DNA from 2 places in the Lawsonibacter sp. LCP25S3_E2 genome. Region 1 is predicted to be linked to the other one. Evidence: riboswitches for the same ligand, from Rfam matches in the RefSeq annotation. Region 1 holds a riboswitch; the other holds the start of a gene.
The links. A riboswitch is a leader RNA that binds a small molecule or an ion and turns the genes downstream of it on or off. The one in region 1 is predicted to bind lysine.
Positions count from the first base shown of each region.

Region 2: it holds a riboswitch for lysine, as region 1 does, so the genes downstream of both, ACTQ3R_RS05135 (Na+/H+ antiporter NhaC family protein) here and asd (aspartate-semialdehyde dehydrogenase) in region 1, are expected to answer to the same signal.

Region 1 is NZ_JBQKJL010000002.1:35,095-51,183, reverse strand. It holds gene tgt (tRNA guanosine(34) transglycosylase Tgt) at 1-200, opposite strand, end outside; gene queA (tRNA preQ1(34) S-adenosylmethionine ribosyltransferase-isomerase QueA) at 218-1,243, opposite strand; gene ACTQ3R_RS02345 (SpoIID/LytB domain-containing protein) at 1,262-3,067, opposite strand; lysine riboswitch at 3,138-3,315, shown strand; gene asd (aspartate-semialdehyde dehydrogenase) at 3,490-4,581, shown strand; gene dapA (4-hydroxy-tetrahydrodipicolinate synthase) at 4,613-5,503, shown strand; gene dapB (4-hydroxy-tetrahydrodipicolinate reductase) at 5,514-6,269, shown strand; partial or broken gene ACTQ3R_RS02325 (helix-turn-helix domain-containing protein) at 6,399-6,521, shown strand; gene ant(9) (aminoglycoside nucleotidyltransferase ANT(9)) at 7,206-7,982, opposite strand; gene ACTQ3R_RS02315 (nucleoside phosphorylase) at 8,007-8,777, opposite strand; gene ACTQ3R_RS02310 (hypothetical protein) at 8,802-9,320, opposite strand; gene ACTQ3R_RS02305 (helix-turn-helix domain-containing protein) at 9,451-9,624, opposite strand; gene ACTQ3R_RS02300 (cysteine-rich VLP domain-containing protein) at 9,963-10,376, shown strand; gene ACTQ3R_RS02295 (replication initiator protein A) at 10,488-10,883, shown strand; gene mobV (MobV family relaxase) at 11,067-12,011, shown strand; gene ACTQ3R_RS02285 (hypothetical protein) at 12,084-12,278, shown strand; gene ACTQ3R_RS02280 (DUF4368 domain-containing protein) at 12,424-14,001, shown strand; gene ACTQ3R_RS02275 (hypothetical protein) at 14,159-14,509, shown strand; gene ACTQ3R_RS02270 (tRNA threonylcarbamoyladenosine dehydratase) at 14,576-15,319, shown strand; gene tyrS (tyrosine--tRNA ligase) at 15,416-16,089, opposite strand, start outside.
Region 2 is NZ_JBQKJL010000004.1:41,641-57,729, forward strand. It holds gene ACTQ3R_RS05100 (phosphatase PAP2 family protein) at 1-192, shown strand, start outside; gene dpaL (diaminopropionate ammonia-lyase) at 395-1,609, shown strand; gene ACTQ3R_RS05110 (YgeY family selenium metabolism-linked hydrolase) at 1,629-2,813, shown strand; gene ACTQ3R_RS05115 (RidA family protein) at 2,905-3,273, shown strand; gene ACTQ3R_RS05120 (alpha/beta hydrolase) at 3,349-4,272, opposite strand; gene ACTQ3R_RS05125 (hypothetical protein) at 4,365-5,099, opposite strand; gene ACTQ3R_RS05130 (PaaI family thioesterase) at 5,243-5,656, shown strand; lysine riboswitch at 5,724-5,894, shown strand; gene ACTQ3R_RS05135 (Na+/H+ antiporter NhaC family protein) at 6,012-7,742, shown strand; tRNA gene ACTQ3R_RS05140 (tRNA-Gly) at 7,880-7,953, shown strand; gene ACTQ3R_RS05145 (cation:proton antiporter) at 8,255-9,514, opposite strand; gene dhaS (dihydroxyacetone kinase transcriptional activator DhaS) at 9,730-10,326, shown strand; gene ACTQ3R_RS05155 (nucleoside kinase) at 10,659-12,323, shown strand; gene ACTQ3R_RS05160 (DegV family protein) at 12,586-13,449, shown strand; gene ACTQ3R_RS05165 (alpha-amylase family glycosyl hydrolase) at 13,541-14,851, opposite strand; gene ACTQ3R_RS05170 (ROK family protein) at 15,068-16,089, shown strand, end outside.

The sequences.
Region 1 (16,089 bases):
TCCCCTGGACGCAGGTGCAGGTGATAGGTATTGGACAGCTCGATCTGGCAGCCGATCTCCTTCAAATCGTGGGCGTCCACCGCCCCCTTGATGGCTCCCTGGGTGCCTACATTCATAAATACGGGGGTCTGGGCAGTACCGTGGGGGCAGGTAAAGACGCCCCGGCGGGCCCTCCCCTCTTGCTTGATTACTTCAAACACAAAAAAACTCCTTACTGTTACGAAATAAACATGGCATCTCCAAAGGAGAAGAACCGGTAACGCTCCTTCACCGCCTCTTCATAGGCTGCCAGCACGTGCTCCCGTCCCGCCAGCGCGGAGACCAGCATAATGAGGGTGGACTGGGGCAGATGGAAGTTGGTAATAAGGGCGTCCAGGACCTTGAAGCGGTAGCCGGGATAGATGAAGATGTTGGTCCAGCCGGAGCGCTCGGTCATAGTGCCGTCCTCAGCGGCAAAGGATTCAATGGTGCGGCAGGAGGTGGTGCCTACGCAGATGACCCGCCCGCCGTTTTTCTTGGTCTCGTTGATGGTGTCCGCCGTTTCCTGGGAAATCATACAGAACTCCGAGTGCATCTCATGGTCCTGGATATCCTCCGCCTTCACCGGGCGGAAGGTGCCCAGGCCCACATGGAGGGTCACATAGCACACCTTTACCCCCATCTCCTGGATCTGCTCCAGCAGCTGCGGCGTAAAGTGCAGCCCGGCAGTGGGGGCGGCGGCAGAGCCCACTACTTTGGAATAGACGGTCTGGTAGCGCTCGTTGTCCTGAAGTTCTTCCTTGATATAGGGCGGCAGGGGCATTTTCCCCAAGTGCTCCAGAATCTCCAGGAAAATTCCTTCGTAATGGAACCGGACCAGGCGCTTGCCGTCTTCCAGCTCCTCCTCAATGGTAGCGGTGAGCTCCTTCCCCTCGCCGAAGATCACCTGGGCACCGGGACGCAGCTTCCGCCCCGGACGCACCAGACATTCCCAACACTTGTCTCCCCGGTCCACCAGCAGCAGCACCTCGCAGGCGCCGCCAGTGGGACGGTGGCCGATGAGCCGGGCGGGGAGCACTCGGGAATCATTGAGCACCAGACAGTCCCCTGGACGCAGGAAGCTGGGCAGCTCATAAAAGTGATGGTGCTCCACGGCGCCGGTATGCTTGTCCAATGTGAGCAGCCTGGAGGCGTCCCGCCGCTCCAGAGGGGTCTGGGCGATGAGCTCCTCAGGCAGGTAAAAATCAAAATCTGCGGTTTTCAATACAATACTTCCTTTTCTTTAATACCGGGTTACCTTTACACCGGGGTAATAGAAGGTGACGATTTCTTCAAAGTCAAAGCCCTGCTTGGCCATGGCGTTGGCTCCCCACTGGCTCATGCCGATCTGGTGGCCATTGCCCGCTCCCTCAAAGACATAGCGGGAGCCGGAGACGGTGACGGTGCCGCCTCCCTGGTTGCTACCGCCGGAGGAAGAACCACCGCCGGTGTTCCCTCCCTGGTCCAGGTCCTCCAGCGCGGAAACGGTGCCGGAGCCGCTGATCACATAGGGATTTTCTTTTATGGAAGAAATGGAGCCGCTGCCGGAGATCACATACATGCCGTCCAGGCTGTCCACGGGTTCGCCGTTGACGTTAAGCTCAGAATCGGAGCTGCGGGGCAGGCTGCGGCTGGACAGGCTTTTTCCCGAGGCGTTCACGGTCTCTCCGTTGACAGTAAAGCGGATGGAGCTCACATCGAACACCGAACGGATGGCCTTGCTTCCGCTGGGATAGATGGAGTTGGTCTGGCCATTTGCCCAGTGGATCGTAACGGCGATCACGTTGCCCAGCTTGGAATATTCCAGTTCCAGATAATCCAGAGAGGTGCTGGTGCCGTAACCATAGCTCTGCAGGCGTTTCTCCAGTTCAGAGGCGGTATAGCTCACCGTCCAGCTGGAGTCATAGCTTTCATAGGGGTCCTCCACCCCGCACAGGTAGGGATAGGTGTTGGTGGTGTCGGAGCCCCACACATAGTAGGCATCCTCGCTGGCCCCGCCGAAGCTGGCGGAATAGGGTGTTTCAGCCAGCTTGCCGTTGTAGGTGACCACAAGACCTTCTGTCTCGTCCACCGCCTGCATGCTGGTCTGGCTGGGACTGTAAGAGGCGGAACCGTTGCCCATGCCCCGGTACACCTGGCAGTAGGTGGAATTGCAGATGTCAAAGCCATAGCTGCTGTGGGTACCCATATTCCGAAGGGCATAGGTCCGGGCGCACACTGCCTGGGCCTTCAGTGCCTCCAGGGGCCAGGAGGGGCCCATCTCATAGCAGATGACGCCATTGACATAGTCCTCCAGCGTGAGCACATTGACTACCGTCACGTTGCCCCCGGTGCGGCGGAAATATTCAAAGCCGCCCCGGTAGTGGTAGTTGCTGAACCAGGTGCGGGTCTCCCCCGCTCCATCCGCCCCAGGCTGGACGGCCAGCTTGGGGCCGGAACCCTGGTCATACTGAAAGAGGATCGTATCGGTCCCCGTCTCCACCACGGTCAGGCCATAGGAGCTGGTGCCCACCACTTCTCCGGCCTCACCGTAGCGCAGGGCGTCCTCTTTGGTTTCAAAGGAGCCGGCCCGGACCTGATACTCCCCGTCAATGTAAGCCACAAAGCCGTCCTCATAGTCCTCCGCCGCATCCTGGGCATCTTCAAAGTCCCGGAAGCCCTCGTCGATCAGAATATGGTAGCAGCCCACCAGAATGTCGCTGTTGATGGAGCTCCCATATGTATTCTTACTCAGAGAGGAGGAATAGCCATACCAGAGGTTTTCACTTTTCAGCACAGCGATCTGCGTGGTACGCCGGTCGGTATAGCCCAGTTCCACAAAGTCCAGGTTGCTGTCATAATATCCAAAGCGGTAACCCGCTCCGTAGCCGTCCTCATTTTCCAGATGGGCGGCCTCCAGCTCTCCGGTGGCATTGTGGTAGTAGGAGGATGCCAGACCGACTCGAATCATGATCTCCCCGTCATCGTTGGTGGTCACTGCCCCGGCGGTGGGGACGGCCAGGCAGATCGCCAGGGCCGCCGCGGCCAGTTTCAAGAACTTCTTGTACATATCGGGCTCCATTCTTTTGTTTCTTCTGCGATTGCTCTATTGACACCTGACAGCAAACATGATAGGATAACTGCCAGATAGAGGTTGCGGCCAACATCAGTACGCATGGTTAGGGGGTCGGTCCCCGCTTACCCATGCTGAAAGGGACGGCCGCCGAAGGGCCCCTACGCCGACGCAGTGGGTCCTGGTCGTCTGGTAAACAGCCAGCCGACTGTCATCAGTGGATCTGATGGAGCGCTGTCTGCTTTTGTGAATATTTTGTCGCCGCAACCCGTGGTGGTCTCCTCGACATTATAGTACAAAATCAGCCGCTTGAAAAGCCGCTGATTTATTTTTTTCTCTGTCACGATGTTTTGCCGGAAACGCAACAAATTTCGTTCTGACACATAGACTGTCAGGAACAAGCATGGAGGTAGTTTGCAATGAAACAGTATAAAGTTGGAATCATCGGCGCCACCGGGATGGTGGGACAGCGCTTTGTCACCCTGATGGAGAACCACCCCTGGTTTAAGCTTACCGCCATCGCCGCCTCCCCCCGTTCCGCGGGCAAGCGGTATGAGGAGGCCGTGGCCGGCCGCTGGGCTATGAAGACCCCCATTCCCAACGAGGCCAAGGATCTGGTGGTCCTGGATGCCCAGGCCGACATTGAGAAGATCGCCGGCATGGTGGACTTTGTGTTCTGCGCCGTGGATATGAAGAAGGAAGAGATCCGGGCTCTGGAGGAGGCCTATGCCAAGGCCGAGTGCCCCGTGGTATCCAATAACTCCGCCCACCGCTGGACTGCCGACGTGCCCATGGTAGTGCCTGAGCTCAACGCCCAGCACCTGGAGATCATCCCCGCCCAGCGCAAGCGTCTGGGCACCAAGCGCGGCTTCATTGCCGTCAAGTCCAACTGCTCCATCCAGTCCTATGCTCCCCTGCTCACCCCCATCATGCAGGCGGGCTACCCCATCGAGAAGGTGCTGGTGTGTACCTATCAGGCCATTTCCGGCGCGGGCAAGACCTTTGAGCGCTGGCCTGAGATGGTGGATAACCTGATCCCCTACATCGGCGGCGAGGAAGAGAAGAGCGAGCAGGAGCCCCTGAAGGTCTGGGGCCACATCGAGGGAGGCGAGATCGTCAAGGCCGACGGCCCCGCCATTACTGCCCAGTGCCTGCGGGTGCCTGTGTCTGACGGCCACACCGCCGCCGCTTTCGTCACCTTCGGCGAGAAGAAGCCCACCATCGAGGAGATCAAGGAGATCTGGAAGAACTTCAAGGGCCGCGCCCAGGAGCTGGACCTCCCCTCCGCCCCCAAGCAGTTCATCCACTACTTTGAGGAGCCCGACCGTCCCCAGGCCAAGCTGGACCGGGAGCTGGAGGGCGGCATGGCCATCACCGCCGGCCGTCTGCGTCCCGATACCCAGTATGACTACAAGTTCGTTGGCCTCTCCCACAACACCCTGCGCGGCGCTGCCGGCGGCGCGGTCCTGCTGGCGGAGCTCCTCTGCGCGGAAGGGTATATGGACCGCTGATTTCTGATTTTATAAGAAAGGGTTGCTATCTATGAGAACTCCCGTATTTACCGGCTCCTGCCCCGCTCTGGTCACCCCCTTTGACGAGAACGGAACCATTAACTACGACGCCTTCGGCAAGCTCATCGACGACCAGATCGCAGCGGGTGTGGATGCAGTTTGTGTCTGCGGCACCACCGGCGAGTCTGCCACCATGTCCATCCGGGAGCACATTGCCGCCGTGGAATTCTGCGTCAAGCGGGTCAACCACCGTGTGAAGGTCATTGCCGGCGCAGGCTCCAACGACACCTCCGCTGCTGTCTACCTCTCCCAGCATGCCCAGGATTCCGGGGCTGACGCCCTGCTCCATGTGACGCCTTACTATAATAAGGCCAGCCAGACCGGCCTCATCAAGCACTACGAGTACATCGCCGACCGGGTGAATCTGCCCATCATTCTCTATAATGTGCCCAGCCGCACCGGTGTGTCCTTTACCGCCGATACCTATAAGGTCCTCTCTGAAAACCCCAAGATCAACGGCGTGAAGGAGGCCAGCGGAAACTTCTCCCTCCTGGCCCACACCCGCTACCTCTGCCCCGATGACTTCTACATCTGGTCCGGCAACGATGACCAGGTGGTGCCTATGATGGCTTTGGGCGCCAAGGGCGTCATCTCTGTGGTGTCCAACATCCTCCCCGAAGTCATGGTGAAGATGAGCCACCTGTGCCTGGACAACGACTTTGCCGCCGCCTCCAAGCTGCAGATCGAGTATATGGACCTCATCGACGCCCTGTTCTGCGAGGTCAACCCCATCCCCATCAAGACCGCCATGAATCTCATGGGCATGGAGGCCGGCCCTCTGCGCCTGCCCCTGTGCGACATGTCGGAAAAGAACCTGGCCATCCTCCGGGGTTCCATGGAGCGCATGGGCCTTTTGAAGTAAGGAGCACTCTATGCTGAAGATAATCATTTCCGGCTGCAACGGCCACATGGGCCGGGTGGTGGCCGAGCTGTGCCAGGCCGACCCTCAGGTGGAGGTAGTTGCTGGTTTTGACGTGCTGGGCCCCGCGGACCGGGAGTTTCCCGTCTTCTCCGCCCCGGAGCAATTCCAGGCACAGGCGGATGCAGTCATCGACTTCTCCTCCCCTGCTGCGCTGGACGGCCTTTTAAAGTTTGCCCGTGCACGGAAGATTCCCCTGGTGCTGGCCACCACCGGTTATACCCCGGAGCAGATCGCCCAGATCGGCGCTGCCGCTTTGGAGGTCCCCATCTTCCGCTCGGCCAATATGTCTCTGGGCATCAATGTGCTGCTGGAGCTGGTGAAGAAGGCCGCCTCCATTTTGGGCGACAGCTACGACATTGAGATCGTAGAGCGCCACCACCGGCGCAAGGTGGACGCCCCCTCGGGCACCGCCCTGATGATCGCCGACGCGGCGGCCCAGGCCTGCGGCCACGAGACCGAGTACGTCTATGAGCGCCACTCTACCCGCCACCCCCGTGACAAAAAGGAGATCGGCATCTCCGCCGTCCGGGGCGGCACCATCGTGGGCGAGCATGAGATCATCTTTGCCGGCCACGACGAGGTGATGGAGATCCGCCACACCGCCCTCTCCCGAGAGATCTTCGCCCAGGGGGCCGTGGAGGCCGCGAAATTTATGGCTGCGGTAACAAAGCCCGGCATGTACGATATGAGCATGCTGGTGAAATAATCGTCTGTTGGGCGGCGCATACGTCAAAACGTATGCGCCGCTTTTTCTCTACGAAGCGTCGGTTGGCAAAGGAACAAAAATCTGTTATGCTCGTTCAGAAAACCTGTTTACTGCCTGGAGGAACTTACCATGGACTATGAGAAAATCGGTGCCCTGATCCGCCGCCTGCGTACCCAGCAGGGTCTGACCCAGCGGCAGCTGGCCGACGAGCTGGAAATCAGTGACAAGGCCGTGTCAAAATGGGAGCGCGGGGGTTCACTTAGATAAAGATACCACATCAATAATCCCACGCTGACTTTTGCTCAACCGATACAGCCAGAGGGCTGGATAACAAGAAAAGGCGGTATGCGCCCCGTGGAGGGGTAGCGTACCGCCTTTTCTTGTGGGGGTTTCCAAAGGGGGCAACGCCCCCATTTGGCACACGACTTTGCGAAGCAAAGTGTAGTGTGTTATACGCTCTGTCGGCGTTGCCGCCGGGGAGGGCAAGGGCATTTGAAGCGGCAGGAAAACAGGGCTGTGCTTGCGTGGCGTAGAGCCGTAAGCACAGGTCTGGTTTCAACAGCAGACTGGGCGTATATGAAAGCCCCCGTCCCTCGTCCTACGCTCCGACTTGTGGACAAAGTGTCCCGAAGTTGTGGCTACACTCCCGGAAAAGTAACAGGACAGCGGGCAACCGTCAAGGCTGAAATGAACGGGCTTACACCCGGCCTTGACCGCCACCCGCCGTCCCGCTGAATGGGTGAACAAGGCGACCAATCCCTCAAAGTGCTTGGCCGCTCTCTTTCTGATTTTGGAGTGTTTCTTTTCTCATAATTGAAATGGGCGGGAAGCCATTTTAGGGCTTTCCCGCCTTGATTGCCCATCAGCAAAGCCAGACGGGACGGTCACTTCATATGCGCCGTTCATCTTGACCGTTGATTGGCCCCGCTAACTTTGCTACTCTGTTCTAAGTAATTCCTCAATTTGTTTTTTCATATATTCTACAAGTGCCATCGCTTCCTTTTCTACTGTCTCCCATTCATCAGACAAATTTCCCAAATAAGCTTCCTTTGCCGTTGTTAGCAGGGGGGGAAATCTCTCCGGCAATTTTAAAATTACCCATTTTGCGGCAACATCTTTTGTCGTGATTTCTTCTGTTACTAAAGTAAACCACATTCGTGATAAGGTTAATAACACATTTCTTTCATCACCCTTAAAGCTGGAAATCAAACCAGGTAAAGAAAACCGAATTGCTTTTTTAATTTCGTGAAATGGGATAGCGGGAATAAGCTCTTTGCTTTCCGCCCCCTTCAAAGTTATGCTATTTTTTCTTGCTTGCCATAATAAAATCATTATATCTGGGTCATTGCAGGCTTGCGGATATTCTCCTGCTTCCATCTCTCCCCTTAGCCATTCACCATACATATACTGACATTTTGGCGGAAATTGCAACGGAACAATATCAGATTGATTGATAATAGTTACCTCTAAAGGTCTTTTTTCAATACAGCCTACGGAGCCAGAAATTTTCAATAATTGCTTTGTTAGATCTGCTCTGATTGAATTACTCAATTCTTGTTTAGTAATTATCAGTATATCTATATCACTATCTGGACGCAGCCCATTCATTGTTGCTGAACCATATAAATATATCCCCAATATTTGATCTTGTAATATGGTTTCTGCTATTGAAATAACTTGATTTACTTGTTGTGGAAATTCATTTATATTCATTGTAACTCCTATATGTATTTATTTTTACTCCTCAACAACTGATAAAACAGCGTCTAAGGCTAATTCTAAGGCTATGGATATACTTGTTTTTCCCCATTCTCTTTCTTGGTATTTATGAGGGTCTGCAAGAGTATCGGCTGAAAAAAGCAGCATAGCCCATGTAACTTTTCTAAATTTTGCACACGCCGCCAATGCGGAACATTCCATTTCTACTACTTGACATCCCTCTTCTTTCCGATACTGAACCATTTCTACTGTTTCTCGATAAAAACCGTCTGTTGTCCATGTTTTAACTTCCCAATATGGTATATTCTTTTGGCTTAAAGCAGATTCAATCGCATTTATACCAGCCTTTGAAATCTCTACTTCTCGGGAGGGAGGAAGATAATGGTAAGATGTTCCCTCATCTCTCAATGCAGAAACAGGTATCAAAAATCTATTTTCCGGGATGTCTTCCAATACGCCACAGGAGCCGACGGAAATAATCTTTGTTACACCCCCTGCAATTAAATATTCTAAAACTTGGACGGCAGCAGCACTTCCCACAGGAGCCGGACATAGACATATTTTCTCCTGATTATAAAGACATTCATAAATAGGATATCGTCTTGTTGCACTTTCAAATTCATCTATCTGTATTCCATCATGGGTATGTGCATAATTTTCAACCTCGTCTCCTAAAAAAGCAAACACTGCTTTTGCAGGAAAACATTTTTTCCCATTTCCCGGCTGAAAAACAGCTTTTGATGCGGTATCGTACTCTAAAACAGGGTAGTCATGCTTTACTAATGGCATATTATTATCTCGAATAACAGGCTATTATTCTATTCCTTTCATCATCTTTTTTGCCAACTGCTTGAACAGGTCGGCAGTTTCTTCATCCATCGGCGTAAGCTGTCCGATCTGTCCGGCAACCATCGCCGCTACATCGTCAATGGAAAGCGGGTTTTGCTTCTGTTCCGCCAATGCGTCCCGCATGGCTTGGAACATCGCGGCGGTCACAGCTTCTCCCGGCTGTTCCCCGTTGTCAATGTCTTTCTTAATATCCCGCAGGATAGCAAGGAACACATTTTTGATTTTCTCAATCTCCGCATCATGTTCCCCCATCTTCTGGGCGTTCAAAAGCTGTAAATCCTGCTTTGCTTCCGCCCGGTGTTCCGGGTGTTCTTTCATCAGGTCGGACAGGGAAGCCGTTGCTATCTCGATAAGCTGGTTTCTTGCTGTTATGCCTTTTGCCGCTGTGTCCTGAAAATAAATCCGTATCAAATCTATCAGCTTAGGAAAATTCCTGTGTTCCAACAGGCGGTTGAGGATTTGCACATCAACAGCACCCGTCACGAGCCCCCTCACGGCTCCCTCGGACAAGCCTAATTCAGAAATATCGTAGCTTTTACGGACGCTCACGGTGGATAAGCCCAGTATGTAGTCTGTCGATACCTTAAATTCCTTTGCCACGCCTATGAGAATATCACTGCTGACTATAAAATGTCAAGACCGAATGTACCGTTCTCGTTTCGCCGCTGACAATGCGGCTCAACTGGGAAGCGGAAACCCCTATCTTCTCCGCAAGTTCCTTTTGTGTGATGTGGTTCCCGTTGCATAAATCGGAAATCCGCTGTCCGGGTGTTCCGGGTAAAGCCATAGATACGCACCTCCTCCGCATACTTCCATTATACAGAATGATTGCAAAAATGCAATTTCCAAAGTGTAAACTTCATCAAAATGCAATTCTCGCAAAATTCCGGGGATTGCATTTTTTTCGTGTAGACTTAGGGTAGTTCATCGATGGACAGCACCTTGAAAACAGAATGACCGTCCGAAAAGGAATACCCCGGCTGGGGAAGCACCGCAAGGAACCGGACTTCGAGACAAAATGTCCCGAAGCTGCGGGGAGCGTGCCAACGCCGGAACACGCCGCAGGAATGGGGCAGGAAACCTTTTCGGGGAGAACGGCAACGGAAAGCAAAATGGAGGGAACGCATGAGAGATAACCCCTATAAAGACTTGCCGCCGCTGGAACGCAGGCCGGATGGTTCCCTTTACCGCATGACACCGGCGCAGAGAAAACAGGCGGCCAGCCTGATACGCCGGGAGTGCTGTTGCTGTGAGGACGGCAACTGCATTGCCCTTGACGATGGGGACACCTGCACCTGCCCGCAGACGATTTCTTTCTCGGTCTGCTGTAAGTGGTTCCGCTGGGCAGTCTTGCCGCTGGACGGGACGCTGGAAGCGGAGATTTTCCGTGATAAGGACTTGAAACGCTGTGCGGTCTGCGGTGGCGTGTTCGTCCCCAAATCCAACCGGGCAAAATACTGCCCCGGCTGTGCCGCCAGAGTTCACAGGCGGCAGAAAACAGAAAGTGAACGGAAAAGGAGGTCTGCTGTGGACAGTTAGAAGCGGAAAAAGCCTTGATTTATCAGGATTTGCAAGCCCCAAACCGGGGCAGGTGGTATAAAGTATCGCCCGCCCCGGAAAAAGGGCTTCTAACCGTCCACAAAACGCACTATGACAAACACCATCTATATCCACCAGCCGGAAAAGGCGTTCAGCTTCACCCGGCTCCCGAATTTTCTCTTTGAAGCCCCCACATTCAAGCCCCTGTCCAACGAGGCAAAGGTTCTGTACGCCTTTATCCTGCGCCGGACAGAGTTATCCCGCAAGAATGGGTGGGCGGATGACTGCGGACGGATTTTCCTGTATTACCCTATCTGTGAAGTGGTCACACTGCTCCATTGTGGGCGGCAGAAAGCGGTGAATACCCTGCGGGAACTGCAATACGCCGGACTGGTGGAGATCCAGAAGCAGGGCTGTGGAAAACCCAACCGCATTTTCCCAAAATCCTATGAAGCGGTTCCAAACACCGACTTCAAGAAATCCCGTTCTGGTACGCCGGAGGACTGAAAACCGTACCTTTGAAGTACGGAAATCAATCTTGAGAAGTACGAAAACCAGACGGTATATAGAAATACAAAGATTAAAATGATTGATTTATATCCATTCCATTCCTATCGTATCAGAGATAATTCCGGCGGGATTTTCCCTGTGGAAAACCCCGGATAGGAAAGGAATGGGGAAAGGAGCAGAATGGCACAACACGCAATTTTGCGGTTTGAGAAGCACAAGGGCAACCCGGCAAGGCCGCTGGAAGCCCATCACGAAAGACAGAAAGAACAGTATGCCAGCAATCCCGACATTGACACAAGCCGGAGCAAATACAACTTCCATATCGTCAAGCCGGAGGGACGCTATTACCACTTCATTCAGAGCCGGATTGAGCAGGCCGGGTGCCGAACCCGCAAGGACAGCACACGGTTTGTCGATACGCTGATAACCGCCAGCCCGGAGTTTTTCAAGGGGAAATCCCCAAAGGAGATACAGGCGTTCTTCCAAAGGGCGTCGGACTTCCTCATTGGCCGGGTAGGACGGGAAAATATCGTGTCGGCGGTGGTACACATGGACGAGAAAACGCCCCACCTGCATTTGACCTTTGTTCCGCTGACAAAGGACAACCGCCTGTGCGCTAAAGAGATTATTGGCAACCGGGCAAACCTGACGAAGTGGCAGGACGATTTTCACGCCTATATGGTGGTGAAATATCCCGACTTGGAGCGTGGGGAGAGTGCCAGCAAGACAGGCCGGAAGCATATCCCCACCCGGCTTTTCAAACAGGCGGTTTCCCTCTCCAAACAGGCCAGAGCCATTGAAGCCGCCCTTGACGGCATTAACCCGCTGAACGCCGGAAAGAAAAAAGAGGAAGCCCTCTCCATGCTAAAAAAGTGGTTCCCGCAGATGGAGAACTTCTCCGGGCAGTTGAAAAAGTACAAGGTCACAATCAATGACCTGTTGGCGGAGAATGAGAAGTTGGAAGCAAGGGCAAAGGCCAGCGAAAAAGGAAAGATGAAAGATACGATGGAACGGGCAAAGCTGAAAAGCGAACTGGACAATTTACAGCGGCTGGTTGACCGTATCCCGCCGGATATACTGGCGGAACTGAAACGTCAGCAGCGGCACACGGTAAAGGAAAGGTGATAGATATAAGCAGAAATTTTCGCCGCCTTTGTGCGGCATTGTACCTTGAAAACTGAATATGGAGGACACTGGATGGCAAAAAGCGAAAGCGATATTTTTACACCCCGGACAGGGCAGGTCATACAAGCAGAGAACGGCACGCAGTATTTTGTATGTGGGAACAACCGTATAAAAATCTCCGAACACTTCGCCGCAGGCGGGAAGCCCCTCGGTGATCTGATTGTAGATGTGGTGCGGCATACCGCAGAAAAAGCCGCTTCAACCTGATAGCCCATCATTGATAACACGCCCACGCTTATGATATAATTGCCATAGAGCAAAAGTATTGTAAGCGTGGGTTGTTTCTTTAGAAGGAGGATTTTTAACGGTGAAACAACCTTACAATACTACGATTTACAACACGGCGCTTTATATGAGATTGAGCCGGGACGATGAACTGCAAGGAGAAAGCGGGAGTATTCAGACACAACGCATGATGCTCCGGCAATATGCCGCCGAGCATGGCCTGAATGTCATAGATGAATATATCGACGATGGATGGTCTGGAACGAACTTTGACAGGCCGGATTTTCAGAGAATGATTGATGACATTGAGGACGGGAAAATCAACTGCGTTGTTACGAAGGATTTATCCCGCTTAGGCAGAAACTACATTCTGACCGGCCAATACACGGAAATCTACTTTCCCAGCAAAGGCGTCCGCTATATCGCTGTCAATGACAATGTGGACACCATCAACGGAGAGAATGAGCTTGCCCCATTCCTCAACATTCTGAATGAAATGCACGCCCGCCAGACCAGCAAAAAGGTAAAGGCGGCCATGCGGACACGGTTCGCAAATGGCGCACACTATGGAGCCTATGCTCCGCTTGGCTATGTCAAAGACCCAGATAAGAAAGGCCATCTTCTGATTGACCCGGAAACAAGGTGGATTATCGAAAAGATTTTTGACCTTGCCGTTCATGGCCGGGGAGCCGCCAGCATTACACGGATTTTGGTCGAAGAAAAAGTACCTACTCCCGGCTGGCTGAATTTCCAGAGATACGGCACTTTCGCAAATATCTATGCCGGAGCGCCGGAGGAAAAAGCCTATGCGTGGACGATAGCGCAGGTGAAAAGTATTCTGAAAGAGGAAACCTATATCGGACACAGCGTCCACAATAAGCAGACTAATATTTCATTCAAAAACAAGAAGAAAGTACGCAAGCCAAAAGAGGAATGGTATCGTGTGGAGAACACCCACGAAGCGATTATTTCCGAAGATGTGTTCCGTCAAGTACAGGAGCAGATTTGCAACAGGCGCAGACGGCAGAAGAACGGCACAACACAGATATTTTCCGGGCTGGTAAAATGTGCGGACTGCGGCTGGTCGCTGGCCTATGGTATGAACAGCCAGAACAAAAATCCCTATGCCCACTACCATTGTAGCAAGTACGGGCAAGGATTGCACCAGTGTTCCATGCACTATATCCGTTATGATGTGCTTTACGCCTATGTCCTTTCCCGTCTGCAATACTGGTCTGTGCTGGCACAGCAGGACGGGGACAAACTTCTGAAACGGCTACTTAACGCCAGCGACAAGGAACGCAATACTGCAAGGAAGCGGCAGACAGCCGAACTGAAAAAGGCGGAAAAGCGCAAAGCAGAAGTAGACACCCTGTTTGCAAAAATGTATGAGGACTGGTCTGCCGGACGCATTACAGAATACAATTTCAATATGCTGTCCGAAAAGTATCAGGGCGAACAGCGAGAATTGGACGCAAAAATTGAACGGCTTCACGAAGCGATGGAGGCCGCCGCCCAGACAGCGGTTGACGCTGAAAAGTGGATAGGTCTGATGAAACAGTATGTCAATCCCACAGAATTGACGGCTGAACTTCTGAATACGCTGATTGAAAAAATCCTTATCCATGAAGCGGTCAAAAGTGAGGACGGAAGCCGGGAACAGGAGGTAGAAATCTTCTACCGCTTTATCGGCAAAATCGAATGACACATCTTGAGATACCCAACAATATCTTTAACTAAGGGAAACGGGGCAGGGCTGTCCAGATGTCTCCCTGCTCCCCCGTCTGGCCCAGACATTGGGGGTAGAGCTGGAAGGGCTGCTGGCCGGAGAACTTTTTGAGAATGAACAAACGGGAGGAACTATGAAAAACCTGAACTTTTATCTTTGTCCCACCTGTGGGAATATCCTGACCTCCGCCATGGGCGCGGCAGTCACCTGCTGCGGCAAGAAGCTCAGCCCCCTGGAGGCGGTCAAGGCCCCGGAGGAAGAGCGCCTGTGCGTGGAGCTCATTGAAAACGACTACTTCATCACCTCGTCTCACCCCATGACCAAGGAGCACTACGTCTCCTTTGTGGCCCTTGTGACCGGAGATACCCTGATTTTGAAGCGGCTTTACCCGGAATGGGATCTGCAGACCCGGCTGCCCCGTATCGGTCACGGAAAACTTGTTTGGTACTGCGTGCAGCACGGACTCTTTTACCAGCTGGTGTGATCCCTTTTCTTCTGCGGCTTGCTGTGGTATACTAACCAAAACCACAACCAGGGAGGGATATCTTTCATGTCCGACCAATTTATCCGTACCCGCCTGCTCGTCGGGGACGAGCCCGTAGAGCGCCTGAAAAACGCCAAGGTAGCCGTTTTCGGTGTGGGAGGTGTAGGGGGCTTCTGCGTTGAAGCTCTTGCAAGGGCAGGTGTTGGTACTTTACACCTATATGACGATGACACCGTGTCTGAGAGCAACCTGAACCGCCAAATCGCTGCCCTCCACTCTACCCTCGGACAGCCCAAGGCAGAGGTGATGGCCCGGCGGGTGCTGGACATCAATCCAGCTTGTCAGGTGAAGGCCATCCGGATGTTTTACCTGCCGCAAAATGCAGGCGAGGTGGATCTTTCCCAGTATGACTACGTGGTAGACTGCATTGACACGGTAGCCGCGAAGCTGGAATTGGTATCAAGGTGTATTACTTTACAGGTAAAAATCATCAGTGCCATGGGCTCGGGCAACAAGCTGGACCCCACTGCCTTTCAAATTACCGACCTCTCCAAAACCCAGGGCTGCCCCCTGGCCCGAGTCATGCGCAAGGAGCTTCGGAAACGGGGCATCGAGCATTTGAAGGTAGTTTACTCCACCGAGCTCCCCCGCTCCCCCATCCGCCCCATGGAAACGGAAGCCCCGGTCACCACCGATACCCGCCCCGGCTCCACCGCCCGGCGGGACACCCCCGGCTCCATCTCCTTTGTCCCCGCGGCGGCCGGACTGGTTCTGGCCAGCGCGGTGGTGCGGGAATTGGGGGAATTTTAAGGACGCAACAGATCGTTGCTTGACTGGAAAAAGGCCCTATAACACAAAAAACAGCGCCCCGCCAATCCAGGCGGGGCGCTGTTACGTTTATTTCTCTTACATGGAAACCCGGTGGAAGACCTTCTTGCCCTTGCGGACCATCAGGCCGTCTCCGGAGAGCTGGTCGGCAGTGTAGGTGGTATTGGCATCCGACACCTTTTCCTCATTGACGGTGACACCGCCCTGCTCCACCAGACGGCGGGCCTCCTTCTTGGAGGGGGCCAGCTTACACTTGACCATCAGGTCCAGGATGCCGATGGAACCGTCGGTGAGATCCTCGGCGGCCAGTGTGGTGGAGGGCACATTGCTCATGTCGCCTCCGCCCACGAACAGGGCCTTGGCGGCGTCCTGAGCCTTCTTGGCCTCCTCTTCCCCGTGGACCAGCTTGGTAAGCTCAAAGGCCAGAATCTCCTTGGCAGTATTGAGCTGGCTGCCCTCCCACTTGTCCATCTCGTCGATCTGCTCCAGGGGCAGGAAGGTGAGCATGCGCAGGCATTTCAGCACGTCCTGGTCGCCCACGTTGCGCCAGTACTGGTAGAACTCATAGGGAGAGGTCTTGTTGGGATCCAGCCACACAGCGCCCTTGGCGGTCTTGCCCATCTTCTTGCCCTCGGAGTTCAGCAGCAGCGTGATGGTCATGGCGTGGGCGTCCTTGCCCAGCTTGCGGCGGATGAGCTCAGTGCCGCCCAGCATGTTGGACCACTGGTCGTCGCCGCCGAACTGCATGTTGC
Region 2 (16,089 bases), on a different contig from region 1:
TTCCCCCGCTGGGGCGTATGGCTCACGGGGCTGACGGCAACGGCAATCTGTCTGTCTACTCTCACCACCCGGCAGCATGTGGCCGTGGACGTGTTGGGAGGCATTTTATTGGCGGAAATGAGCTACTGGATTGCCGGACACAACGTGCTTTTGGAACCCTTTTCCCGCCTTTCACGCCGGCTCACCAACTGACCTGTGCCGCATAATTGACCGATTCAATGGAAAAGCCGCTGGGACGGACATGACGATCCGTTCCAGCGGTTTCTTTTTTCAGCTAGACAAGCGCTGCGGCTTGCAAGCTTAGGATTGCTCTTTCTCTTCCCAGGCGTTATAATGGCCTTGCTTTCCAATGCTACAACGGCCGGCAGGCCGGAGAAAGGAGACTCAATCCCATATGGATTCCTTCCAAATTGCCACGCTCTCCCGCAAGAGGCAGCCCTCACTCAGCTTCCGCCCCTTTACCGTGGCCGAGGCTCAGAAGGCCCATGATTTTCACGCAAGCTTCCCCATCTATCAGCCCACCCCTCTCACCGCCCTGCCTAACCTGGCCCAGGCACTGGGCGTGGAGGAGATTCGGGTCAAGGACGAGAGCTTTCGCTTTGGCCTAAATGCTTTCAAGGTCCTGGGCGGGAGCTACGCGATGGGCCGGTACATTGCTCAAACGCTGGGCGAGGACATCTCCGCCCTCCCGGCCGAGCGGATCCTCTCCTCTGAAGTCCGGGAAAAGCTCGGAGCGGTCACGTTCGTCACCGCCACAGACGGAAATCATGGCCGAGGCGTGGCCTGGACTGCACACCAGCTGGGCCAGCACTCTGTGGTCTATATGCCTAAGGGCAGCGCCCCGGAACGGCTTCACAACATTCAGGCCGAGGGCGCCCAGGCCTCCATCACCGAGCTCAATTATGACGGAGCCGTGCGTCTGGCCAACCAACAGGCTCAAGAAAAGGGCTGGGTCATGGTGCAGGATACCGCCTGGGAAGGGTATACCGACATTCCCCTGTGGATCATGCAGGGGTACACCACCATGGGCTATGAGATCGTCCGTCAGTTGGAGGACGAGGGGGCTCCCCCGCCCACGCACCTGTTTCTTCAGGCCGGTGTGGGCAGCATGGCCGGGGCCATGGCCGCTTTCTTCTCCTCCTACTATGGCGAACACAGGCCCTTCATTACCATCGTAGAGCCCAACAAGGCCAACTGCCTCTTCCGCACCGCCCAGGCGGACGACGGAACGCTCCACTTTGTCACTGGTGATATGGACACCATCATGGCCGGTCTTGCCTGCGGCGAGCCCTGCACCATCGCCTGGGAGGTACTGCGGGAATGCGCCGATGCCTTCCTAAGCTGTCCGGACTATGCCGCGGCGGACGGCATGCGCATTTTGGCCGCTCCCCGAAAGGGAGATACGCCCATTGTCTCCGGCGAATCCGGCGCGGCTACCTTGGGCTGCACGGCCAATATTTTGCTGCGGGAAAGTCTGCGGGAGCTGAAACAGGCCCTGCAGTTAGACGAACACAGCCGCCTGCTCTTTATCAGCACCGAGGGAGACACCGACAAAGACAACTACCGAAAGGTAGTCTGGGGCGGAAAATATTCCAAGGTCTATGAATGATACGGGAGGTTTCATAATTATGTTAACCGAGCAACAGAAGCATCAGGTAGTAGAGCTGTGTCAAACCTTAGTACGCTCCCCCAGCACCAGCGGCCATGAGGACGGTGTGGTGGCTGCGCTGAAGGAATTTTTTGAGTCCAATGGCTTTGACAGCGTCCATGTGGACCGGTACGGCAGTATTATAGGCTGTATCAAAGGGAACCGTCCGGGCCCCCGGCTTCTCTTTGACGGGCACATTGATACAGTCCCCGTGGGGGATGCCGCCGCCTGGACCCACAATCCCTTTGCCGCGGCCATTGAGGACGGAAAAATCTATGGTCGGGGCACCTCGGATATGAAGGGTGCCGTGGCCGCCATGGCCTGCGCCGCGGCAAACTTTGCACAGGAAACCGGCCGGGACTTTGCCGGAGAAATCTATGTGGCCGGCGTGGTCCACGAGGAGTGCTTCGAGGGGGTGGCCGCACGGGAAATCAGCGCCTATGTAAAGCCTGACTATGTGGTCATCGGAGAAGCCAGCCAGCTGAACCTGAAAATTGGCCAGCGGGGCCGGGCAGAGATCGTGGTGGAGACCTTCGGTAAGCCGTGCCACAGCGCCAATCCGGAAAAGGGCATCAACGCCGTCTATAAAATGGCAAAGGTCATTGAGGCGATCCGCACCCTGGAACCCACCCATCATCCCGTACTGGGAGACGGCATTCTGGAGCTCACCGACATCAAATCCAGCCCCTATCCCGGTGCCTCAGTCGTTCCGGAATATTGCCGGGCCACCTACGACCGGCGGCTGCTGGTGGGGGAGACCACGGAGAGCGTCCTGGCCCCCATCCAGACCCTGCTGGACCAGCTGTGCAGGGAGGACCCGGAGCTGAAGGTCCAGGCAAGCTACGCGGTTGGGAAAGAGATGTGCCACACAGGCAATGAAATCCAGGGAGAGCGTTTCTTCCCCGGCTGGCTCTTTGAGGAAAACGCCGACTTTGTTCAGGCGGTGTACCACCAGTTGCAGGAGATGGGCTACGCTCCTGAGATCACCCGGTATAATTTCTGCACCAACGGCAGCCACTACGCCGGTGAGGCAGGGATTAAGACTCTGGGTCTGGGGCCCAGCCGGGAAAACTTAGCCCATACGGTGGATGAGTACATTGCGCTTGACCAGCTGGTCAAAGTTTGTCACTGCTACACCGGCGTTATGGCCGCCCTGCTGAAATGACCACTTTCCAATCAGCGGCAGCTATGTTATACTAAGTCAGATCATTCCGGGCCTTCTTCCTGGAATTCATATTCGGAAAGGATGATTTACCATGAAAATTCTGGAAACCACCAGCGCTCCCGGCGCCATCGGCCCCTATTCTCAGGGCTATGAGGTCAACGGCTTTATCTTTACCTCCGGACAGATCCCGGTAGACCCCGCCACTGGCGAGGTTCCTCAGGGCATCACCGCCCAGGCCACCCAAAGCTGCAAAAACGTGGGTGCCATTCTGGAAAGCGCCGGTGTGGACTATTCCAAAGTTGTAAAGACCACCTGTTTTTTGGCCGACATGGGTGATTTTACCGCCTTCAACGAAGTCTATGCTCAGTATTTTACCTCCAAGCCCGCCCGCAGCTGCGTGGCGGTCAAGGCGCTCCCCAAGGGCGTACTGTGCGAGATCGAGGCAATTGCCGTAAAGTAATTTGTCCTTATATCCCTTGATTTTTATGTAAAAAATCCCCTTACACGGCCTTTTTCCGTGTAAGGGGATTTTGCTTTATAGTCCTCTGCTTTTGAGCCAGGCCAGCAGGTCATCCATAACCTCCTGCCGGTTTATTTCATTGAACATCTCATGCCGCCCGCCGGGGTAAAGCTTGACGGTCACATCCCGGCAGCCCACCGTTCGGAACATCTGGGCCACCTTTTGTACACCCTTTCCCATGTTCCCAACCGGGTCCCGGTCACCAGACAGGAAGTAGATGGGCGTGTTTTTGTCCATCTTTGCCAGGTTCTTTTTCCTGCCAATGAATTGGATGCCTCCCAACATATCCCGGAACATGGTCACCGTGGGCCGGAAGGAGCACAGGGGGTCATGTTCGAATGCCCTGACTACCTCCATGTCCCGGCTGAGCCAGTCTCCAGAGGTTTGGTTGGGCTGGAAATGCTTATTATAGGACCCCATGGACATGTCGTACACCAGGTCACTTACATATTCTCTTCCCCGGAGCGTACCAATCATACCGGACATGCCTCTTCCAAACGCCACCAGCGGGGCGGCCTCCTGTCCGGTTCCAGACAAGACAGCAGCATCCACTGTCCCCGGCCAGCGGATGAGATAGGTGCGTGTCAGGAAAGAGCCCATGGAATGGCCCAGCATAATATAGGGAATACCGGGGTACTTCTCTCCCTCCAGCTTCCGCAGGCGGCGCACATCACGTGCCACCAGATCCCATCCGTTTTCAGGGCCAAAGTATCCAAACGTTCCCTCTTTGGCGGTCAGGCCGTGGCCCAGATGATCCTCCCCGCACACCAAAAAACCATGTTCCGTCAGGTATTGGGCCAGAGGATCATAGCGAAGGGCATACTCCGCCACTCCGTGGACAATTTGTACCACTGCCCTGGGTTCTCCCTCTGGCAGCCACTCTACGGCGTGGATCTGGTGCACTCCATCGGTGGATAGATAGGTAAATTCCCTTCTCATCGGTACCCTCACTTTCCGCTGGACTGCTGTATAAACAAGCTATCCAGCCTCTTTCGTTCTTTATCCTAGTGTACTCCCACTGGTCCTCTCCGTCAAGTCATCTGCTCCAGCAGGGAGCGGATGGTGCCCGCGTGAAGCTTTCCCTCCTGGCCTAGCTCCTCATAGAGTGCCCGCAGGCAGGGATCCTGGGTATTTTCTGCGGCCTGGCGGTTACAGTGTTCCCATCTCTGCTCCCACATAAACTGCTCCCGCAGGGCCAGGCTGAAGGAGGAGGGCAGTTCCGGATGGGGGCAGCAAGGACGAAAGCGTTTGCCGGTAATGAGGAAATAGGCCGCTGAAAGCCTGCACAGTGCCTGCCGGTGGTCTGCCGCCAAACTTCTCATCGTCCCTCTGGCACAGCTTCCGCAAGACCGGCTGGAGAGCATCTGCCCAGCCAGCATTCCCCGCCGCGCCATAGACATCAGTTCCTCCAGACGGCGGCTGTCCCCCTGTGACCCCTCCCCCAGGCACAGCTCTGGTGTGCCCGTGCAGGGGCATTCCTTTTTTTCTCCCTCCGTTTCCTCCGAGCAGGCCGGAACCTGGGGCAAATCGGGTTGCTCCTCCTGAGGTTCCGACTGGGATTGCATCGGCGCTGTCTCCCCGGTAAGCTGGGGCGCAGCGGCGGCCTCCCCTGGCACCGCCGTCTCTGGGACCTGCGTTTCCGCTTGGGTGCCCTCTACCGAAATCGGACTGTTGGTCTGATCGGGCATGACCCGCTCCCAGACCCGGCGGAAGGTATCCTGATCTACGTTCTTTCCGCTCAGAGGCGGTAACGTTGCTTTTTCCATATAAGTACTCCCTTTCTGTTCAAAAATCATGGGCCGCTCCCAGCCATTCTATGCCGCAATCAACCATTTGGTGGCCCAATGGGCTTGCCAGTGGAGAAAAAACGTGCTAATATGGCAGAAGTTTGTCAAAGGAAGTGTCTTGTATGGATGAAAGAAAGCACCCCATTCTGGACGTGGTCAACACACCCCATCAGTTTTCCTATGAAAATGGCATCGAAGTTACCCATGTCGAGCCCGGACTGGCCCGCGGTGTGCTTCACGCAGGCCCCAATTCCATCAATCCCCACGGCATGATCCACGGCGGCGCCATCGCCACTTTGGCTGACACAGTGGCCGGAAGTTGTGCCTGCTCTCGGGGCGGAAACTGCGTCACCTGCTCCACTACTATGGAATACCTTCGCCCCGCCTACGGAGACCTTTTCTGCGAAGCGACCCCGAAAAAACTGGGCCGCAGACTGTCTGTCATCCAGGTGGAGATTCAAAACGCCCAATGCAAAACCGTTGCCACCGGAACCCTTACGTTTTTTATGGAGGTTCCAAAAAATTTCGAGCGTTAACAAAAATTTTACATTTTTCCTTGACAAGTATGAAGGACCGTGATAGGATACTTGCAATTCCAATTTTATTATGGATAGAGGCGCGAAGTTCATGCGTACCGTGGGGCTAGGCCAGGCAGCCGTCCTGCGGGAGAGGGGACTTTGCCGAAGATCAAGCGGCCTGCCTGGGCCGCGCGACCTGGGCCGTTGGGAGAATATCCCGCGGACTGTCACGAGTGAGTGGAGCGCTATCCAGAGGTCCCTGAGCATCTTGTCTTGGGGGCATCCGGTTTGCCATGGAGCGCTTTGCGCCCCGTGGCTTTTTGTTTTGCGCCATATTCTTGCGCGGCCCAAACAAAATTTGGAGGGAATTAAAATGAGAGCTAGAAGATCCTGGCCCGTGCGTGTCATCGTCCTTTTCATGATGGTCCTCGCTCTGGCCACCACCGCCTTTGCTGCCGGCGATCCCACAGAGGAGACCGGCACAAAGATGATCAGCTGTCCCGATTGCGGCGGCATTGGCATTGTCCTGACAGATGAAGGAGAGGCCGCTGCCTGCCCCGCCTGTGAAGGAACCGGCTACGTGGTTTCTCCCAGCAATTATTACAACACCGGCCTGGCCCTGCTGCCCCCTATGATCGCCATTGCTCTGGCCCTGATCACCAAGGAAGTCTACTCCTCCCTGTTCATCGGTATCGTGGTAGGCGGACTGCTTTATTCCAACTTCTCCTTTGAGGGAACCCTGAACCATGTGTTCAGCGGCGGTATTGTTGCCTCCCTGTCCGACAGCTACAATGTAGGTATCTTGATCTTCCTGGTCATTCTGGGCACCATGGTGTGTCTGATGAACAAGGCCGGCGGCTCCGCTGCCTTCGGCCGCTGGGCAAAGAAGAACATCAAGTCCCGTGCCGGTGCTCAGCTGGCCTCTGTGCTTCTGGGCTGCCTCATCTTCATTGACGACTATTTTAACTGTCTCACCGTGGGCAGCGTCATGCGTCCCATCACCGACAAGCACCAGGTCTCCCGCGCCAAGCTGGCCTACATCATCGACGCCACTGCCGCTCCTGTGTGTATCATCGCCCCCATCTCCTCCTGGGCCGCTGCTGTGTCCGGCTTTGCAGAGGATGGCCAGGGCCTGAACCTGTTTATTCGCGCCATTCCCTATAACTTCTACGCCCTGCTGACCATCTTAATGATGCTGGGCTTGATCCTGTTCAATGTGGACTTCGGTCCTATGGCAAAGTTTGAGCGCAATGCTGTGGAAAAGGGTGACCTGTTCTCTGGTTCTAACCCCTATGCCATGCTGGATGAGGACATCGACGACACCAAGGGCACCGTCATGGATCTGGTACTTCCCATCATCGTGCTGGTCATCTGCTGCGTGGTAGGTATGATCTATTCCGGCGGCTTCTTCTCCGGCAGCGACTTCGTCACCGCCTTTTCCAACTCCGACGCCTCTGTGGGCCTGATGCTGGGTTCCGCATTCGGCCTGCTCTTCGCTTTCATTTACTACTTTGTGCGCCGCTCTATGAGCTTCAAGGAAATGATGGGCTGTATCCCCGAGGGCTTCAAGGCCATGGTTCCCGCTATTCTGATCCTCACCTTCGCCTGGACCCTGAAGAGCATGACCGATTCTCTGGGTGCCAAGTACTTTGTCCGTGACTTTGTGCGCAGCGCTGAGCACCTGCAGATGTTCCTGCCCGTGATCGTTTTCGTCATCGGCTGCCTTCTGGCCTTTGCCACCGGCACCAGCTGGGGCACCTTCGGCATTCTGATTCCCATCGTTCAGAACGTCTTCTCCATGGACAACCCCCTGGCCATCATCTGCATCTCCGCTTGTATGGCCGGCGCTGTGTGCGGCGACCACTGCTCCCCCATCTCCGACACCACCATCATGGCCTCTGCCGGCGCTCAGTGCGACCACGTAAACCATGTGTCCACTCAGCTCCCCTACGCCATCTCCTGTGCGGTCATCTCCGGCATCAGCTACCTGATTGCCGGTGTGCTGGCCATCAACGGCCTGCCCGGCATCATCGCTCTGCCGGTAGGCATTGTTCTGATGTTGGGTTTCCTGATGATCATGAGAAACAACAAGGCCGCTGTTTAACCTACATTTCGCAAAAGGCCGCTCTTTTGAGAGCGGCCTTTTCTTTATTCCAGTAAAAGAAAAAATCCGGAACGACAAATTTCCGCTTGCATTTACATGGAAAATATGGTATAGTATGAAAGCTTTCAACAGAACACGCAGGTGTAGTTCAATGGCAGAATGTCAGCTTCCCAAGCTGAACACGAGGGTTCGATTCCCTTCACCTGCTCCACGCCGGAGCAAGCGATATACCGCTTGCTCCGGCTTATTTTATAAGTCAGAGCACACTCATTTTGCTGCTCCTCCTTTCCAAATCACAACCTCTTTCACTGGGTTGTGATTTGGTTTTAGGTGCAGCCCCAGAGCATTGGCCTCTATAGTGCTGCAATATTTCAAAAAAGAAGGACATCCCTTTGGATGTCCTTCTTTTTTGGAACATATCGAACCATCATTTTGTTTCTTTCAAAACCCTGTGGTCCGTATGTAATGCGCTTATTTTTGTAGGCAGAAGCACTTTCCTGCCAACGCTGCCGTCAGGACAGCCTTTCCAGGTCCTCCTGCATACCTGCGTGGTTGGCCTTCCCCAGTTCTCCGGCCAGCTGAAATCCCTTTCGCGCCAAAAATACCGCGATCACTTCATTTATGACTGCTGCAGCCGCAATGGTGCCGCGGACAATATCTCCGTACGGTCTAAATTCTCCGGTCAATGCGGAGATCGCAATTCCAGTCAGAACCAGTGACACACCGGAGTGGGGCATTAGTGTAAGCCCTAAATATTTTCGAACGGTATCCGGCGCCCCGGATATTCCCGCCCCTAACGCTGCACCGCCAATTTTTCCTGCCCCTCTGGCCAGAATATAAACGGCTGTGAAGAGTCCGGCCTCCAGAATGAGATGATAGTCCAACGGAGCCCCCAGATTCAGAATAATCAGGGTAAAGCAGCCTCCGATCACAGGGGCACACACGTCCATCATGTCCTCCAGAATATCAGACGGGACGCGGTTGGCGAACACTGCAGAATAGACCATACCAGAGAGCATGAAGTTGAGCACAGGGAAGGGCATACAATAGGTGTTGGCTGCCATAGTAAGGCCAGCCGTGAGCAGAACACCGAAGAATGCCACAGCAGCATTTCTCCTGCTGTGCTTGCTGCGGCACAAGATTGCGGATATTGGAAGGCCTACCGCAATTCCAATAATAACGGGGAAGAAAATAACCAGAAAAATGAGAGAGCCGGGCACTGTGCCGCCTGCGGTCTGCCCCAGCACAATGCTCATGACTGACAGGAATACCGCAATTGCAGCCACATCATCCAAAACAGCCAGTGGGATCAGCGTACGGGTTACCGGGCCTTCGGTATGATATTCGGTCACGATTGACAATGCAGGCGCAGGCGCGGTCGCCAGCGCAATGCCGCCGAAAATGAGCCCCAGGAACATAGGGATCTCCATAAAATAAAATATGGCACAAAAGGCCGCACTTACCACGGCAAAGGTGCCCAGGGACTCCGTCAGCGTGATGACCAGCACCTGTTTTCCATAGGTCTTCATTTTTCTCCAGACCATCTCTGTCCCCAGCATCAAGCCCATGCCGCATTCCAACACGGAGATGAGCTGGTGATAGGCAGGTGCATCCAAAAGGTCCTGTGTCAGCAGATTGGCCGCGTTAGGGCCCAGCGCCATGCCCGCAACCAGAAAGCCCAGTACAGCAGGCATTTTTAGTTTGGCGGCCAATTTTCCAAAACAAGCCCCCAATATCACGACTGCAAGCAGGCGTATGAAATCCATCAGCATAGTATGTTCCTCGTTTCTTTATAATAAAGTAAGTTGTGACTGTCTCCTCCACTCCAAAACACACGGCCCGTCTTGTACAGCTCCTATTCTTTTTATAAGCAGCATGATTCCATGCAGCCCCCGGAATTCTTCCACCTGTCGGTACAAATGATGGATAGTTGCGGTCCTGCAAATTCCATGATAAAATACAAAAAACTCTTTCTGGAGGCAGAGCAATGTCCAATTCCGACTTTACAAAGTTTATGATCGCTCGGGGCTTTAAGCAGCTGCTGGAGAAGAACTCCTTTTTGGATATCTCTGTGGGGGACATCGCTCGACACTGTAAAATCAGCCGGAATACCTTTTATTATCACTTTCGGGATAAGTACGATGTGATCTCCTGGATTTTTTATACGGAAATCACCCCTCTGATTGGCGATACGCTGTCCATGGATCAATGGGGAAACGGGATGCGGGCCCTGTGCCACTATATGCAGGCGAACAAGTCTTTCTATACGAATGTCCTGCAATTTGAGGGGCAGAACAGCCTTGCGGACTGCCTGATGGATTTCTATCAAAATCTGATGCAGGACATCATTCTGAATGCCGGTGGAGATCAACTGCTTGAACCCAACCAGATCAGGGTCATTGCCCGCTTCTATGCACACGGAATGTCCGGCGTTCTGCTGGACTGGGTAAAAAACGGAATGGTAAGGGATCCCGACGCCACCATCAGAATGCTGGAGGATCTTCTTTCCGGTGAGATCTTCACACAAATTCTCGCGATTCCAAACGATCGTGAAAAAACGGAAGAGCCCGGTGTGAATTTGTGAAATATTTTATTCCTCTGCAGCCCTTTTGCCCATAGGAAACTGGGCCGGATTGTCCCAAAATAGGACATATCCATATTTTTGTCATACGTTCCGCTTGGTTGATATCAAGCGGAACATTTTATTTCTGCAGCTGGCCTCATTTTCATGTAGAGAAAGTTTACATAAAGTTATATTTCCGCGGCGAACACCGTATTCTGGCACGACCATAGGTTTTTCCGATTCTGCATGCAATCAACAATAGTACAGAATGAGTGTTTGCTCTTTCCGAGTTTTTGAGGTATGATACAGAAATACAGATATAACTGCCAACCGCAGGCAAGGGAGGTTTGTATATGGAACATTTATATCATGTAACGGTAGACGGCATTATGCGTCAATATCCCGCCGGGACATCCTACCAGGCCATCGCACAGGAATTCCAAGCGTCCTATCCCAGTGACATCCTTCTTGTGGAACGCAACGGCAAGCTCTGCGAGCTCGGAAAATGCCTGGACCGGGACTGCACCCTGAAAATGATCACCTTACAAGACAAGCCCGGCCTCCAAACCTATGAGCGCAGCGCCATATTTTTAATGCTCAAAGCGTTCTATGACATCATCGGTCAAAATCATATTGAGCAAATCTGTGTAGAATACTCTCTCAGTCATGCGTTGTTTATCCGTGCCAAAGGAGAATTTCAGCTGAATGAACCGCTGCTGGAGCAGGTGGAGTCCCGGATGCGGGAACTGGTCCGTCAGGCCATTCCCATTCAAAAGCACTCCATCTCAACAGACGATGCCATTGAAATGTTTGAAAAACGCAGCCTGCACGACAAGGCAAAGCTGCTTCGCTGCCGGATCAGCTCACGGGTCAACTATTATTCCCTGGAGGATTTCTCTGACTACTTCTACGGCTATATGGTTCCAAATACCAGCTATATCAAATGCTTCCATCTGGAACTGTTTGACCGCGGTCTCATTTTGCGGCTGCCTGATCCGCAGGCACCAGACCGCCTTGCCGCTTTCCAGCCATCCCTTAAAGTCTTTCAGGCGCTTTATGATGCGGACCAAAAGTCGAAACATCTGCACATTTCCAATGTGGCAGATCTCAATGAAGCCATCTGCTGCGGAAATGCCACCAGTATCATCCTGGCCCATGAAGCCATGATGGAAAAGCGAATCGGCGACCTGGCCGAGACCATTGCCCAGCGCCGGGATGTTCGCTTTGTTATGATCGCCGGCCCCTCTTCTTCCGGGAAGACAACCTTTTCCCACCGCCTATCCACCCAACTGATGGCTTGCGGGCTGACCCCTCATGCCATTGCCACGGATAACTACTTCAAAAACCGTTCCGAAACGCCACGGGATGCCAACGGACAATATGACTTTGAAAGCCTGGGTGCCATGGATGTTGAGCAATTCAACCATGACATGACGCTGCTTTTACAGGGGGAGACCGTAGAACTTCCTCAATTCAACTTCAAAAAAGGGATCCGGGAATATAACGGGGACCGGCTTACTTTGGGACCGCGGGATGTGCTGGTAATAGAGGGCATTCATTGCCTGAATGATGCCTTTTCCTATTCTCTGCCCAAACAGAGCAAGTTTAAAATCTATATCAGCTGCCTTACTACATTGAACGTAGACGATCACAACCGGATTCCTACCACAGATGCCAGATTGCTGCGCCGAATTGAACGGGATGCCAGGACGCGGGGATACAGTGCCAGGGCCACCATCCAAATGTGGCCTTCGGTACGGCGCGGCGAAGAATCCAACATCTTCCCCTATCAGGACAGCGCAGACGCGGTATTCAACTCCGCCCTTATTTATGAAATCGCCCTGCTCAAACCCTATATTGAACCGCTGCTGTTTGGAGTCCCCAAGGATTGTCCGGAATATCTGGAAGCAAAGCGGCTTTTGAAATTTTTGAGCTACTTTCTGCCGCTGCCCGCCGATCAGGTCCCCACAACCTCTCTCATGCGGGAGTTTATTGGCGGTGGGTGCTATCATGTCTAACGGCCCACGTTTTACCGGAAAAGGAACCTGGCATACAGCACTCACATTTAGTACAATTCGGTCAAACTGTCCGCATTACGGACAGTTTGATCAAATTGACCATTTCTTACCTGGTACGTTTCCTCTACAATCCGTTCTGATAAAATGGAGAAGTCTAATTAGACCAGTCTAATTTACAGCAACGGAGCGGCCCCCCTACGGGTCCGGGCACAGTCGCCCTTTTTCTGAGGGCAGCCTAAACTAAAATTGAGAGGAGAAGCATGTGAAGACGGCAGTTGTAACCGACAGCAACAGCGGTATTTTTGAAGAAGAAGGAAAGCAGTTGGGAGTATTTGTGCTTCCCATGCCGGTCCTGATCGATAATAACGTATATTTTGAGGGGCACAACCTCTCCAGCACACAATTCTATCAGTATCTGCAGGAGGGCAGAGATATTACAACCTCTCAGCCTTCTCCCGGCGATCTTTCTGCTTTGTGGGAACAGGTGCTGGATCTGGGCTATGACGAGTTGGTCTACATCCCCATGTCCAGCGGCCTGAGCAACTCTTGTGCCACCGCGAAAATACTCTCAGAGGACTATGACGGCAAAGTTTTCGTGGTAGACAACCACCGTATTTCGGTCACACAGCGGTATTCTGTGCTGGATGCTCTGGCATTGGCACAAAGCGGATGTACCGCTCGGGAGATCCATGCAGAACTGGAGCAGAGCGGATTGGACTCCATTATCTATATCGGGGTCGAAACTCTGCAATATCTCAAACGCGGCGGTCGTGTGACACCAGCTGCGGCTGCCATGGGTGCAATCATGGGAATCAAGCCGCTTCTGCTCATTCAGGGGGATAAGCTGGATGCCTGCGCCAAGGTGCGTGGGACCGCCAATTGTAAAAAGCGGCTGGTCCAGTATCTGGAACAGGCCGCGGAAGACTATGCAAGAAGAGGGATTCCATTTCAGGCTGCCGCTGCAGGCAGCTTCCTTACCCAGTCAGAGACACAGGCATGGAAAGCCCTTTGCCAGGAGCTCTTTCCCGAGCAGACCCCCCACTACGATCCCCTTACCTGCAGCATCGGCAGTCATGTAGGTCCCGGTGCCTTCGGAATGGCCATCACCCGCAGGCTTGTTCGCTAAACACTTTTGAAATCGCCCGACCCATTTCCCACAGTAATATACCCTGACATAAAAAGGAAGGCGTACCTGACCGGTACGCCTTCTCTTTTTATTACCACTCCATTTTCCAGAACTGTGCACTGTAGGGGGCCAGCTCACTGCCGCCGCCAAAGTCGTGTTTCTCTCCGGTAATGAGATCCCATGCGAGGCCGCAGCCCGCATCAAAGTGGGCCGTATAAGGCTCACTATCGGCATTGATGGCCACCAGCACCCGCTCCTCGTCACACTTGCGCTCAAAGATGATCTGCTTGTTGGTGAGCACTACATTCCGGTAGCCGCCATAGCACAGGGCCTTGCTCCCCCGCTTGGCCACAGCCAGCTTGGAAATCCAGTCGCACAGCTCATTCCACTGGGGCAGCACAAGTTCAGGACGCAGGGCATCATCCCCCTGCTTTTTATCCCCCAAAATCCCCCATTCGCTGCCATAGTATACCGCAGGCACTCCAGGCATACCGAACATCAGGGCATAGGCCACGCTCCGGTGTGCCGGGTTAGTGAGCTGGGAAGCTATGCGGCTGACATCGTGGTTATCCAGGAAGGACAGCAGATGACGTCCCTTATAGAGCGTCCACTGCTCCGGTCCAAACTGCCGGGCCAGAGAATGGCCGATCTCAAACATATTCATAGAGTTGAAGCTGGACCACAGCCCCTTGTAGCACTCGTAATTGGTCACCGAGTGGCACAGTTCCTCCCCCATCCAGCGGTTATAATCCCCGTGGAGGGTCTCCCCCATCAGGACAAAGTCCTCCTTGAGGGTGCGGGTAAAGGCCCGCAGCTGCTTTAAATACTCCGGCGGCAGACAGTAGGCCACATCCAGACGCAGGCCGTCAATGTCAAAGTTCTCTACCCAGGAACGGATGGCGGCAAACTGGTGCTCCACCACTGCGGGGTTCCACAAATTGAGCTTCACCAGCTCATTATGGCCCTCCCAGCCCTCATACCAAAAGCCGTCGTTATACTGGGTATTGCCGTCAAAGCTCAGATGGAACCAGTCCTTATAGGGGCTGTCCCACTTCTTTTCCTGCACATCCCGAAAGGCCCAGAAGCCCCGGCCCACGTGGTTGAAGACCCCGTCCAGCATAACCCGAAGTCCCGCCTTGTGAAACCCTTGACACACCTGAGCCAGGTCACCGTTTTCCCCCAGCCGGGGGTCCACAGTGAAATAATCCCGCGTATCATAGCCATGCCGGTCACTGTCAAAAACCGGGTTGAGAAGCACGGTGTCCGCACCCAAGGCTTTTATATGTTCCACCCAGTCCAGCAGGCGCAGGATCCGTGGAGTCTTCACCCCGTCGTTCTCCTTCGGCGCGCCGCACAGACCCAGAGGATAGATCTGGTAAAGTACCGCTTGATCAAACCACATACTTTTGTTCTCCTTTCACCCCCCAAGGGAGGCGTTCTTCATCTATGATACCCCACTTGACCCGTTCATGCAAGATAAATTACTATGCACAAGAAACAGGTGACAAATTCCAAAGATTATGGTACAATAATACCAATTAGAACCTGGATTGTTTGAGCCAAACGTACAATTTTTGGTAAGAAACTAGCCACCATGATTTTGTAGGAGGAGTCAGTCATGGAACGATATGGTATCTCGATTGCAATCAAAAACAAGCCCGTCCTGGACCCTGAATTTATCCCTCTGCTGAAATTTAACGAAGCCTTCCTGGCTGGCGCCACCAAGCCTGTCTCCATTGCTGTGGAGCGCGCCGATGGGCAGATGGCCACCTGCCACACCAAAATTTATGGCACTCCGGAAAAGGCTGAAGCTGACCACTACTACATCAACCGCCTGGTGAAAACCATTTTGTGGATGAAAGGCGGCTTCAAAATCTATGTAGCCGGAGACAAGGATACCTATGATTACCTGAGCCAGGCCTACAGCGCCCAGGGTGAGCAAGCCTTCGACTGGGACTATATGGCCAACATCTTTGAAAAACCCTTTGAGGTGGTGTTTTGTGACCAGGTGCCCCAGGCCAAAGATGCCCCCAAAGCCATGGGCGGCCACCTGGAGGGCTGCCGCATCGGCTTTGACGCCGGCGGCTCTGACCGGAAGGTCTCCGCAGTCATTGACGGCGAGACGGTGTTCTCCGAAGAGGTAGTATGGTTCCCCAAGATCACAGCGGACCCCGACTACCACTATGACGGCATTGTCTCCGCCCTGAAGACCGCCGCCGCCCACATGCCCCGCGTAGATGCGGTGGGCGTATCCTCCGCCGGCATCTACATCAATAACCGCACTATGAGCGCCTCTCTGTTCCTGAAAGTCCCCAAGGACCTCTATGACGCCAAAGTGAAGGATATTTATATCCGGGCGATCACCGATACGTTTGGAGACATCCCCTACGCCGTAATCAACGACGGTGACGTGTCTGCCCTGGCCGGCACCATGAGCCTGGGCGACAACAACGTACTGGGCATTGCCATGGGCACCAGTGAAGCCGTGGGCTATGTGGACGCGGAAGGGCGCGTCACGGGCTGGCTCAATGAGCTGGCTTTTGTCCCTGTGGACGCCGCTCCGGATGCCATGCGGGACGAGTGGTCCGGGGATATCGGCTGCGGCGTGAAGTACTTCTCCCAGGACTCGGTGATCAAGCT